3 regions of the Colwellia sp. E150_009 genome follow, and region 2 is predicted to be linked to each of the others. Evidence: predicted binding sites of a transcription regulator. Region 2 holds the regulator's gene; each other region holds the start of a gene.
What was found. Region 2 encodes MetJ, which represses methionine synthesis genes. Its sites were predicted from a motif close to TAGACGTCTAGACGTCTA; they were not measured.
Positions count from the first base shown of each region.

Region 1 (4,659 bases), on a different contig from region 2:
TTGATAATTATGCTGGCCCGCATGTTTTAGAAGAAGATTAGTTGTGGTTGTATTACGCACAGTGGTATGCCGCTTTATTCACCATGAATCGTTGCAACAATTGTGCGGCTACCAGCGTGATCTCTATGCTCTCCTAAGTATATTCCTTGCCAAATACCTAAATTGAGCTGCCCATTGGTGATAGGTATACTAATACTAGAACCAAGTAAGCTCGATTTAATATGCGCAGGCATGTCGTCATCGCCTTCGTAGATATGTTGATAATAAGGCGCTCGTTCTGGGGCTATAACATTAAAATGCTTTTCCATATCACTACGAACGGTTGGATCAGCATTTTCATTAATGGTTAATGAAGCTGAGGAGTGTTTGATAAATAAATGCAAAATGCCGCATTTTATTTGCTTAATGTTTGTTAAATGTTTAATGATTTCATCTGTTATAAGATGAAAATTTCTTTTTTTTGGACTTAACTTTATTTCAGTTTGCTGCCACATGATCGAGCATTTCCTGTTTTCAGGTTATTAGTGTTTACTATTATTTATGTTTAAATGGCTAAATGCAGCAATAGTTTGTGGTATTAACTGTTTGATTATATCAACTTTCACGTTGTGCGTGTTATAGCGCGCATAAAGCGTTTTATAAATACCTGCCTTGCCAATGCGTTTAGTTTGTACTAATGACTGTTTGCTTAGGCTACTTACTAACCATATTGGCAACACTGCAATACCCATGTTAGCAGCAACCATTTGTAAAATCATGTGACTATTTGCGACCTGTTTTATTGTGATGCCTTGATGTTTGTTATGTTTATGTGCGTCAGCTCTGTTAGACTCTTTATGAAGAAATAATTTAAAAATGTCTAATTGATCAGACTTTACAGGGTAAGTCAGTAATACTTGTTTGCTAAAATCGTCTGCTTCTAAAAATTCTTTATTTATTAAACCGGCAGAATCAATAGTATCGCGATTTGCTAATACGGCAACCACTTCAAAAGCGCCTAACTCATGGTAGCTAAAGTTGTCATTCTCTTTTTTTTCATCAGTGAATAATATATCAATATTGTCTGCGAACTCGTCATGATTTTGAGCTGGGAATACTTGTTCCAAAAATTCAATTTTTAATGCAGGATATTGTTTTGAAAATTGTTCGGTTACAGGTAAAAGCCATTGAAAACAAGCATGGCAAGCAATCGCAATTTTCAACTGTATTGTTGTTTCGTTCTTACATTTTAATTCGCTCATTGTCTCTTTTATTTTAGGCAAAATAGTGTTCGCTAATGTCAGTAACATATTTCCTTGGGCAGTAAATTGTACGGGCGAAGTATTTCGTATAAACAAGGGAGTGTTTAAGCGTTGCTCTAGATCCTTGATTTGATGAGAAAGAGCAGACTGGCTAACAAATAGTTTTTCGGCTGTTTTTCTTATATTACCTGTCGCAGCTAATGTTGACAGTGTTTTTAGGTGTTTAATTTCGAACATAATGAATTTTTTTCATATCCTTGTTGAATAATTTGCGCTTGTGCTTATTTCGTGCTTTTTTTAAAGTATAACCATTCAAACGTCTAGACGTCTATAAAAATAATTGCTTATTTTAGGCAGCAATTTTATCACTATGGTTAAATTACAAATGCAATTGGAGCAGGTTATGCAAATTCATACGTTAGGGTTTCCGCGCATTGGCGCAAAGCGAGAATTAAAATTTTCTTTAGAAAGTTATTGGCGAGGCGATATCAACCAAAAAGAGTTTTTGGCACAAAGTAAAGAGCGCCGTCATATTAATTGGGCTATTCAGCAAGAAGCTGGTATCGATTTATTACCTGTAGGAGATTTTGCACATTATGATCATGTACTAAATACTACTTTGTTACTTGGTTTAACGCCAACACGTTTTACTAGCCATACAAAGGATGCGAATACGCTTGATTTAGAGTTTCGTATTGCACGGGGAAAAGCCCCTTCAGGGTGCCAATGTGCAGCAAGTGATATGACTAAATGGTTTAATACTAATTATCATTATATTGTACCTGAGCTTTCAGCAAATTTAGTAAATAAATCAGATGTCGAAATTGATGTAAAGAATCTATTAGAACAGTTTAATGATGCTCAACAAGTTTCGGACAATCGTAAGGTTGTGTTGATTGGCCCTATTACCTACTTACATTTAAGTGTTACCAATGATGTAGACAAATTAACGTTATTGTCTGCGTTGTTAGTACGTTATCAACAAGTTTTAGATCAGTTGTCTACTGCAGGTGTTGAGTGGATACAAATTGATGAGCCTGTGTTAGGTTTAGAGTTAGACAGTCAATGGCAAAAAGCATTTAGTCAAGCTTATCAAACCCTTAATAAGGGGACATTAAAACTGTTATTAACAACTTATTTTGCCTCTATCGACCATCATATTGAATTAATAAAAGATTTGCCTTTTGATGGTATTCACCTAGATACTCTTTCTGAAAAAACAAATATAAATACTATTATTGAATGTGTACCAGATGAGTGGGTAATTTCTTTAGGTGTGATTAATGGTCGAAATGTTTGGAAATCTGATTTAGTCTCTGTTTACCAAAAAGTGCTGCCAATTTATCGTTCAATAGGTGACAGATTATGGTTAGCGCCTTCTTGTTCTTTACTACATTCGCCAGTTGACTTAACCCAAGAAAAGAAACTTGATAAAGAATTCACTTCTTGGCTAGCATTTGCCACACAAAAGTGTCAGGAGCTGAGTTTATTAAAACAGGCATTAATAGATCAAAATAGTGATGAAATAACACAATACTCAAATGCTGCACTAGCGCGATGTATTTCTACCCGTATTAATAATCCAAATGTTAAACAGAGAGTTGCGTCATTAACAACACAAGATTACCATCGTAAAGATGCTTTTGCACAGCGTAAGCAAGTACAAAAAGTGGAGTTAAACCTACCTATTTTACCAACTACAACAATAGGGTCTTTCCCTCAAACAGGTGACATTAGAGAAGTTCGTGCTAAATGGCGTCGTCAAGAAATTAGTGATAATGAATATGAAACACTAATAAAAGCTGAAATTAAAGATACCATTGAACGCCAAGAAAATATTGGTCTAGACGTCTTAGTACATGGTGAAGCCGAACGAAATGATATGGTGGAATATTTTGGGGAGTTACTTGAGGGCATTGCTTTTACTCAATTTGCTTGGGTACAAAGCTATGGTTCACGTTGTGTTAAGCCTCCAATTATCTTTGGTGATATTAGTCGCAAAAAAGCCATGACACTTGAGTGGATAGGTTATGCTCAGTCTCTTACAGAAAAACCTGTAAAAGCTATGTTGACAGGCCCTGTAACCATTTTAGCTTGGTCATTTGTACGTGATGATTTACCACGAGCAGAAGTTGCTAAGCAAATTGCATTGGCTATTAGTGATGAAGTTGAAGATCTTATTAGTAATGGCACACAAATTATACAAATAGATGAACCTGCTATTCGTGAAGGAATGCCCGTTAAAAAAAGCCAATGGCAGTATTATTTAAATTGGGCAACAGCATCATTTTGTTTATCGGCTGCTAAAGCACCCTCTAAAACACAAATTCATACTCACATGTGTTATTCAGAGTTTAATGATATTTTACCCGCTATTATTGCACTTGATGCTGATGTGTTAACTGTAGAAACGTCACGCTCAAATATGGCATTACTTGACGCTTTTGAACAGCAAGCCTACCCAAATGATTTAGGCCCTGGTGTTTATGATATTCACACGCCCAATATCCCAAGTGTTGAATGGATGGTTAACTTGTTAGAAAAAGCGCAACGTTATATTCCTATTGAAAGGTTATGGGTTAATCCTGATTGTGGCTTAAAAACAAGAGGGTGGGATGAGACAAAATCAGCACTTGAAAATATGGTGCAAGCAGCGAAGCAGTTTAGAGTGTTAAATAGTTAATGCATTACCTTAAATACGGATAATAAAAAAGCACTATGACAACATAGTGCTTTTTATTAATGATACTTTGGAAAATTGAAAAATGTCTGGCAACTGACCGGTTATTTATTCCCCAAAAGAAAATTCTATATAGGCTTTGCCTTTTTCTCCCTTAAGCGCTAAAACCACAACAGGACCATCTGATTTATGGTGAATTGTATGATTTTTTCCTGAGACAACAATAGGGGTTGCCATATCAAATTCAATTCCTTTTTCACTGAGCATACGTTTTGCGCCGCCAGTCACCATGTTAGTGATTTCACCTACTAAGTCGGTGATTTCATCATTTATCTCATCAGGGGCTTCGCCCACCATGCCTTTCATCGTTGCTAATGCTAACGATTCATCAAAGGTAATTGATAAGGAACCTTTGGTTTGTGGGCTAACCATACCTATTAAACCTGAAACATCTCCCATTGATACTTCGGTTGTTTTTAATTTAGGTTTTTCAGGAGTTAATTCCATTTGCGCCATGGTAGACATAACGTTAAGCATTGATGATAAAAATGGGTTGATGAACTCTACTCTCATTAAATTTTCCGAGCTTTAGCTATTGTTAATAGCTTGATTTTGCCCACTTCTGCAGCAAATGTAAATCAAACCATGTTAATTTTTTTATTAATATTTTATTCATTTCAATTAATAATTGCCACTTTGTGTAATTGGTCAAAAGTTAAACTACCTTGAATTGCTTTT
Region 1 is NZ_JBHFOM010000012.1:95,772-100,430, reverse strand. Features, by position in the region: gene dnaB (replicative DNA helicase) at 1-41, shown strand, start outside; gene ACE1OF_RS07900 (secondary thiamine-phosphate synthase enzyme YjbQ) at 75-497, opposite strand; gene ACE1OF_RS07895 (LysR family transcriptional regulator) at 522-1,478, opposite strand; gene metE (5-methyltetrahydropteroyltriglutamate--homocysteine S-methyltransferase) at 1,645-3,924, shown strand; gene ACE1OF_RS07885 (chemotaxis protein CheX) at 4,030-4,494, opposite strand; gene ACE1OF_RS07880 (DUF6702 family protein) at 4,599-4,659, opposite strand, start outside.
Region 1: metE (5-methyltetrahydropteroyltriglutamate--homocysteine S-methyltransferase) is a predicted target of MetJ. The motif match lies at 1,555-1,572, and genes of this name have one in related genera.

Region 2 (4,659 bases):
TATAACCAACAGCAGCAATAATGGCAATAGGTTTAAAAGTTACCTCTACATCATGACTAGCTAGCCATTGACTCAGATCCTTTTGCTGTGATTGATTTATAACAACAAAGCCTTGTTCAATATCAGCACAAATAGGAAAAAACTCGTTCAAAACTCGGTCCGCTTTATCTCCAAGAAAACTAGCTGATTGCGCTAATATAAGATCATTCAAATACGTAACTGACAGTTCTTGTTTGGCAATATGGCCAAATTTACCAATTTCAGTACCCGATACTTTCGCATCAAAGCTACTCGCTACATGCAAATGACAATGATGAGACAAGCTTTCGTTAACTAATGGGGTTAATGTTTTTGAATGTAACACAGGGTTACCAAGTCGACCCAATTCTTTAGCTACACCATTAGGTAAGCGATGTAGTTTTCTCGCATTAGGAACAACACGAGGGTCTGCGCTATAGATCCCATCAACGTCTGTCCACAAGGTAACATTAAAAGCGCCCACTAATGACGCCATAATGGTAGCAGAATAATCACTACCATTGCGGCCCAAAGTACAGGTTTTTCCTCGAGAATCTTGACTTATATAACCAGTAATTACCGCTAATTTTCCAAACTGTAAATGTGTTTTAAGCTGGGCACTACTTAACGCATGATCAACTGTGCAAGATTGTTCGTTATCAATCACCAAAAAATCGCGAGCGTCAATGGCGTTACTGGGGCAAATTTTTTCGTTAAGTAAAGCTGAGAGTAACCGAGCTGACCATAGCTCACCAAACGCTAAAATATCATTTCTGTGTTGAACAAAATCACTAGATAACCATTGCGTTAACTGAACGATGTCTTTTAATAACAGCTGTGTTAATTGCTTTGCGTTATTTTTGTTTAATATTTCACTAATTAGGGTTGATTGCTGCGCCTGTAATTCAGCTAAAGACTCGTTAAAATCTCCCTCTTCCGCGAGATTAAGCAGCGTAAATAAATAATCCGTGGTTTTGCCATTAGCAGAAACAACAACAATATCATTTAACTGACAATTTTGACGAATTATCTCCAAAACACGTTCAATACATTGTGCATTAGCTAACGAGCTACCGCCAAACTTATGAACATTGATAGCATGCTTTTCTAATTTATTTTTTGGTGTCTGTAATTCTGTCATTTTTTATTCTATAAAATAGTAGTAGTGGTAGCTTAGCTAAAAATAAACCTAGCAAATTTGACTTTGTTCTAAGCCGTAAGCTAAATCTGCTAAAATGTCATTAATGTCTTCAATACCTACGGAAACTCTTATTAATGACTCGCTGATGCCCGCTTCAAGTCGCGCACTTTCTTCCATACCCGCATGAGTCATAGTTGATGGGTGACAAATTAAACTTTCTACACCACCGAGAGACTGCGCCAAGGTAAATAGTGTTAAATTAGCAAATAGCTTTTTCACTGATTCAACACCACCTTTAATATCAAAGCTTAACATAGCACCAAAACCTGCTTGTTGTTTTTTGGCAATATCATGGTCAGGGTGTTCTTTTAGACCCGGGTAATATAACGCGTCAATTGCCGGATGATCTTTTAAAAACTCAGCCACTTGTGCTGCATTTTGTTGATGTTGTTTAATGCGCACAGGTAAAGTTTTCAAACCACGTAAAGCTAAGAAACTATCAAAAGCACTGCCTGTAATACCAATGCAATTTGCCCACCACGCTAATTCTTCACCTAATGACTGCTCTTTGGCTACTAAAACACCCCCAACAATATCGCTGTGACCATTAATGTATTTAGTGGTGGAATGAAAAACTATATCTGCGCCTAAAGTTAATGGCTGCTGTATAGCTGGAGATAAAAAGGTATTATCAACAGCCACTAACGCGCCAACATCATGGCAAAGTTTCGTTACTTCTTCTATATCTACCAAACGTAATAAAGGATTACTTGGGCTTTCTAATAAGACTAACTTAGGTTTTTTTGCTAATGCTTTTGTTAACGCATCTTGATCATTTTGATCAACTATAACGAGTTTAAATTGATCACGCTTTGCTAAGTGAGTGAATAGGCGGAAACTCCCACCGTAACAATCATGTGGAATAACAACTAAATCATCAGCTGATAACAGCTGACAAAGCAGCAATACTGACGACATTCCCGTGCTAGTAACCACACCAACACTTCCTTGTTCTAAATCAGCAATAGCTTGGCCAAATAATGCGCGTGTTGGATTACCTGTACGAGAATAATCAAACTCTCGTTTGTCATTAAATCCTTTCAATGAGAAAGTGCTAGATAAATGTATAGGAGCAACAACAGCACCATGATGCGTATCAGTATTAATACCAGCGCGCACTGCCGATGTGGTAATATTAGTGATCTTAGCAGTTGACATTTTTATTCCTTTTTCTCATTAACAAACGTATTAAATTTATTTGGATGTTTGGACGTCTATAACTCTAAACACTTTAGCTATTTAGGTCAAGATTTTTTAGACATCTAAACTTCTACTTGACTGATTTTCTGCAACCAGTAGAATTGCATTATAAAGAATTAAAAATTATATGCTGGTCAATTTATTTTCATAATCAAAAAGTAATCGTCAGTAATGAAATCAATTTAAACAACAATAGTAACAGAGGAATTTACATGGCTCAGTGGAATGACGAATATATTAATCCCTATGCCGAGCATGGTAAGAAAAGTGAGCAAGTAAAAAAAATTACAGTCTCAATTCCTTTACGTGTATTGAAAGTATTAACCGATGAACGTACTAGACGCCAAGTAAATAATTTACGCCATGCAACTAATAGTGAATTGTTGTGCGAAGCCTTTTTACATGCATTTACTGGCCAACCTTTACCTGATGATGAGGATTTGGCTAAAGATAATGATGAAAAATTACCTGCTAGTGTCCGCCGCATATTAGAAGAAAAAGGTATTACTGATTTTAGTGCCTATGATATAGACGAAGACTAACAACAAATAGTGAATATATAAAAAGTAGCAAGTGTACATTAACTCGCTACTTTTTTACGCGTAAATTATACTAATTCTAGTAAATTTTATTTGTGGTATGGTTTACTTAAGCGATGTACAGACTCAATAAAATGCCCTGCATGTTCAGGATTCACATCAGGATGAATACCATGACCTAAGTTGAATACGTGCCCTGTACCACCGTGACCAAAACCTGCCAATATTTTTTCCACTTCTTGTTCAATTCGCGGTAATGGTGCATATAACATAGAAGGGTCCATATTACCTTGTAATGCCACTTTATCACCAACGCGGGCTTTGGCATTATCAATATCAATAGTCCAATCAAGCCCAACCGCATCACAACCAGTTGCAGCAATATCTTCTAACCACATACCACCATTTTTAGTAAACAATGTAACAGGTACCTGTCTACCATCATTATGCCTTGTTAAGCCATCAACAATTTTGTGCATATATTGTAGAGAAAATTCTTTATAATCACGTGGTGATAATACGCCACCCCAAGTATCAAAAACCATCACCGATTGTGCGCCAGCAGCAATTTGTGCATTTAAATATGAAATAACTGAATCAGCTAATTTATCAAGTAATAAATGTAGAGTTTGTGGCTCTGCAAACATCATTTTTTTTACTTTTGTAAAACTTTTTGAGCTACCGCCTTCAACCATATAGGTTGCAAGCGTCCAAGGACTACCAGAAAAACCAATTAATGGTACACTGCCATTAAGCTCTTTTTTAATAGTACGAACTGCGTTCATAACATATTGTAATTCAACTTCAGGGTCAGGCATGCCAATTTTATCTACATCAGCTTTACAGGTAATAGGTCGTTCAAATTTCGGCCCCTCCCCTGTTTCAAAATATAAACCTAACCCCATCGCATCAGGAATCGTTAATATATCGCTAAATAAAATGGCTGCATCAAGCGGAAAACGACGTAGTGGCTGAATAGTCACTTCACAGGCTAGGTCAGCATCACGACATACTGACATAAAGTCACCTGCATCTTTACGTACTGCACGATATTCAGGTAAATAGCGGCCAGCTTGTCTCATCATCCAAACTGGGGTGTAATCTACTGGCTGTTTTAACAACGCACGTAAATAGTTATCATTTTTTAATTCGGTCACCAATAAATCCTCTCGTTCACTCATCGTCTACTTGTGCTCATTTTCAATTACTAACATAACAAGCAGTTTATGGCGCATATTCTAACACTGGCAGTATTATGAATCCATGCGCCAAATCAATTCCTTTATATTCATGATAAAGACCCTAACATAAAAAAAAGATTTCTATTTTGTTACATTTTGTTTGATATTGTCAATTTATGTAACAATCAGTTACTTAGCTAGAATTAAAGTTAAAATAAACCAACTACGAAGAAAATCGTCGAGTTTATACTCTATTAAAGTTGTTGCAGTGGTGAAATTGCTTTGCTATAAAATACCTGCGAAACAAAGAAGCACTGATTAATAATAAAAATACTTCTGCATATAAATAATAAGAATCTTGATTAACAAGACCATAAAGCGAGCATTTCAGGCCTTTCTCTTTGAGAAAGGCTTTTTTATTTTCAATAACAAAAAATAATCAGCAAAGATCAACTGACCCTATATAAACAAGACAAGAATCGCTCAGCTCTACGTCTGTTATTTCCCCCTGACTGAGAAA
Region 2 is NZ_JBHFOM010000019.1:6,601-11,259, forward strand. Features, by position in the region: gene metL (bifunctional aspartate kinase/homoserine dehydrogenase II) at 1-1,159, opposite strand, end outside; gene metB (cystathionine gamma-synthase) at 1,208-2,377, opposite strand; gene metJ (met regulon transcriptional regulator MetJ) at 2,632-2,961, shown strand; gene hemE (uroporphyrinogen decarboxylase) at 3,048-4,115, opposite strand.

Region 3 (4,659 bases), on a different contig from region 2:
ATATGATAGGCACGATGACAAATTTCATATTTTCTTTTTCGTGTATCAGCTTGTCCATCTTCATCAAATGCCATTACAATAACAGCAGCACCGTAACGGCGTAATAACTCGGCTTGCTCGCGAAAGTTATCTTCCCCTTCTTTTAAACTAATCGAGTTAACAATACCCTTACCTTGAATACACTTTAAGCCTGCTTCAATAATATCCCATTTAGAAGAGTCAATCATAATTGGTACTTTAGCAATATCAGGCTCACCAGCAATAAGATTTAAAAAACGCACCATAGCGGTTTTCGAATCCAACATACCTTCATCCATATTGATATCGATAATTTGTGCGCCATTTTCAACTTGCTGTAAAGCAACCGCAATAGCTTGATCATAATTCTCTTCTTTGATCAAACGTTTAAACATAGCAGAGCCAGTTACGTTAGTACGCTCACCAACGTTTACGAATAAAGAGTCTTCTTCAATGGTTAACGCTTCAAGGCCAGATAAACGACAAGCAATTTTACGTGGTTTGATTTCACGTGGCTTAATATTGGCTACAGAATCAGCCATCCCTTTAATATGATCTGGTGTGGTACCACAACAGCCACCAATAATATTTAAAAAACCTGCATTAGCCCACTCACCAACATGAGTATTCATATCAGCCACAGTAAAATCATATTCGCCAAAAGCATTTGGTAAGCCGGCATTAGGGTGAGCAGAAACGGCAACATCACAAATACGACTTAGCTCTTCTACGTATTGACGTAATTCAACAGGACCAAGTGCACAGTTCAAACCAAAAGAAAGAGGTTTTGCATGACGTAAAGAATTATAAAATGCTTCTGTAGTTTGTCCTGACAAAGTTCGGCCTGACGCATCAGTAATAGTGCCTGATATCATTACTGGTAATCTAACTCCAAGATTATCAAATACTGTTTCTACCGCAAAAATAGCCGCTTTTGCATTTAATGTGTCGAAAATCGTTTCAATCAAGATAAGATCTGAACCGCCTTTAATTAAGGCAGTTGTTGATTCGATATAAGCATCTTTTAATTCATCAAACGTTACATTACGAAAAGCTGGATCATTAACATCGGGTGATATGGAACACGTGCGGTTAGTTGGCCCTAATACACCTGCTACAAACCGTGGTTTTTCTGGCGTTTTTTTATTATATTCGTCTGCCGCAGCACGTGCAATTTGCGCTGCAACTAAATTGATTTCAGCACTATACGCTTGCATATCATAATCAGCCATAGCAATCGTTGTAGCATTGAACGTGTTTGTTTCAAGTATATCGGCCCCTGCTTCAAGGTACTCTAAATGAATTGCTTTAATGATGTCTGGCTGAGTTAGTACTAACAAATCATTATTACCTTTAACATCACTATGCCAGTCAGCAAAACGGTCACCACGAAAATCTTGTTCCTCAAACTTATATGCCTGAATCATGGTACCCATTGCGCCATCAAGAATTAATATGTTTTTAGCCAATTGTTGTTCAAATAAAGCAAACGATGTATGTTTTTTCATGATGTATTCGGTTTCCTAAGGGTAAATCTTTAAATCAAAATAGGGACTAACTTAATTTAACTACCTTAAATAGTAGTATCGGCTTAAATAACCGTATCAGGGTGTATTGCTTTAATATTAGAAGCATCCAATTTATAAGGTGTTATTTGATATACATAATAATTAAGCCAATTAGTAAATAATAGACTACCGTGACTACGCCATGAGCCTTCTGGTGAATTATTTATATTGTTATCTTTGTAGTAATTTTCAGGTATAGCCGCATTACTGTCTACCGATCTATCTCGTAAATATTCTTCATGTAGCGTGGTAGTATCATATTCAGGGTGACCCGTCAGATAAACTTGCTGCTTGTTTTTACTGGCAGCCAAATAAACACCAGCATCTTTTGATTCTGCTAAAATTTTTATTTGAGGAACGCTTTCATAATCAGATTTATCAATATAACCATATCGAGAATGAGGTACATTAAAATTTTCATCAAAACCACGCGTTAATGGTTCTTTTTCATCAAGTGCTTTGTGATTATACACTCCTGATAGCTTTTGTTTACGCAAATGACGATTCAATCCATAATGATGGTACAACGCAGCATGCGCAGCCCAACAAGAAAACATGGTTGAGGTAACATTTTCTTCAGCCCAGTCAAACACCTTACAAATTTTATCCCAAAAAGTTACCTGCGAATAGTCAAGTAAAGCTAATGGAGCCCCCGTAATAATTAAACCATCATATTGTTTGTGTTTAATATCATCAAACAAGTGATAAAAAGTATCTAAATGCTCTGTTGGAGTATTTTTAGACTCATTCGCATGTATACGAACAAATTCAATATTTATTTGCAGTGGTGTGTTTGACAGCATGCGTAATATTTGCACTTCTGTTTCAATTTTATTCGGCATCAAATTTAAAATAGCCACTTGCATTGGGCGAATTTCCTGAGACATCGCGCGGTGTTCAGACATAACGAAAATATTTTCATTATCTAAAATAGATAAGGCAGGTAATTGATCTGGAATTTTAATTGGCATAACGCACCTAACTAGCAAAAAACAAATAAAAGCACCTAATAGGCACTGATTACAATACTACTTAGATCGATAGATATGTCAACATCTAAACGTATAGATGGCCAAATGATTTTTATCAAGAAATAAAAACTGGCTAGGAATATATGTAAAAGATTATTTAAAAAAGGATACCGTCAAGCGCGAGAATGAAGCTGTGCACCTCTTGTAATTTACAAAAGTCGGAACAAAAACGGACAATTAGATATCTTATCTTTTAAATTTCACCTTTCTTGATAAAGCCAACTTTTCTTAAGTTCTAAATCCTAGAAATCTATGCTATTACACTTATGCAGGACGCACTTTTACAGGAATACCATTCAGAACAGCATTTCCACTCATATTATCGACTACTTGATCGTCAATAATATCATTAATGCTAACACCTGGACTGCTCTCTGCCACACTCAATTGTATACCTTCACGGTGATGTCCCCAACCATGGGGAAGACACACAATGCCTGGCATCACATCTTCAGTAACGGTCACTTCAACATTCAAATTGCCTACTCGGGAGCTAATAATGGCGATACATTTATCATATAAGCCTATTGTTGTTGCGTCTTTCGGGTTAACCAATAGTGCACAACGGTTTTTACCTTTAACTAATCGTTGGGAGTTATGCATCCAAGAGTTATTGGTGCGTAAGTCACGACGACTAATTAACATGAGTGAATCAGCATTATTTCGCACTTTATTTTCGGTTATAAAGCGATCTAACTCATTGACTAACAACGCTGGCATTACATGAATCTTTTTATCTTCAGTAAATAAATAAGCAGGAAGATTAGATTGCAGAGGTCCCAGGTCAATACCTTGTGGGTATTGCTTTAACACATCTAACGTTAGACCCTCTTTATGTTTAATTTCCTTACCTTGCAAAAACTCACTAAAACCTTCGCCGTAAGGCCCTGTGCGTAACCCATAGTCTAATATTTGTTCAGTGCTGGTATTGCTAGCTTTCATTTTCTCAGCTTGTACAGGATTTTTTAGTTCAAGAATAGCTTGAGTAATACCTTGTAAAATATCCCAATCAGAGCGAGCGTTTTCAGCTGGTTCAAATAATGCTTCAGAGAATTTTGCTAGATTACGAACCGCTAATAAATTAAACACAATGTCATATTGTTCATGCTCAAATGGGCCTGTTGGTGGTAAAATAATATCAGCATGACGTGAAGTTTCATTCAAATAAAAGTCAATCGATACTCTGAAATCTAATTGTTCAAGGCCTTGATCCATTGCTCGTCCATTCGGTGTGGATAACACGGGGTTACCCGCCAAACAGATAAACGCTTTTATTTGCCCTTCGCCTGGTGTTAGCATTTCTTCTGCCATAACGGCAGCAGGAAGTTTTCCTTCAAATTCAGGTAAACCGCGCACACGACTTTTAAACGTGTTGAAACTTCCCATAGGACGGCTAATACCTTTATCAAAAGCGGGTGTTGTAAACATGGCACCGCCTTGACGATCCAAGTTTCCAGTTAGCAAGTTGAGAACAACCATGAGCCAATGGTTCAGCGCTCCATATCTTTGTGCAGAGACTCCCATTCTCCCATAACATACTGCGCGTTCAGCCGAGGCAAATTCTTCAGCAATACGAATGATCTCTTTTTCACTAATACCACAACCACTGCTTATTTCATCAATCGATAATTGATTAAATAAATCAAGCAGTCCATCCCAGTTATCAGATAGTGTTGCTAAACGATCAACTTTGTATAGTTTATTTTTTACAATATGTTGGATAATGCCGATTAAAAATAACGGATCCGATGCAGGGCGAATAAAATGATGCTCGCTCATGTAGCGCGCTGATTCATTACGACGAGGATCAACTAAAATAATTTTCCCGCCGCGATTTTTAATTCCTTTCAAACGTTTGAGCACATCCCCCGCGGTCATAAGGCTACCATTTGAGACCGCAGGATTTGCCCCAAGCATCAGCATATAATCGGTGTGATCAATATCAGGAATGGTAAATAAATTACTATGCCCAAACATCAAATATGATACTAGTTGATGTGGCATTTGATCGAGTGAAGCAGCAGTAAATATATTGTGTGAGC
Region 3 is NZ_JBHFOM010000003.1:148,486-153,144, reverse strand. Features, by position in the region: gene metH (methionine synthase) at 1-1,526, opposite strand, end outside; gene ACE1OF_RS02715 (homoserine O-succinyltransferase) at 1,610-2,557, opposite strand; gene ACE1OF_RS02710 (molybdopterin-dependent oxidoreductase) at 2,882-4,659, opposite strand, start outside.
Region 3: ACE1OF_RS02715 (homoserine O-succinyltransferase) is a predicted target of MetJ. The motif match lies at 2,636-2,653, and genes of this name have one in related genera.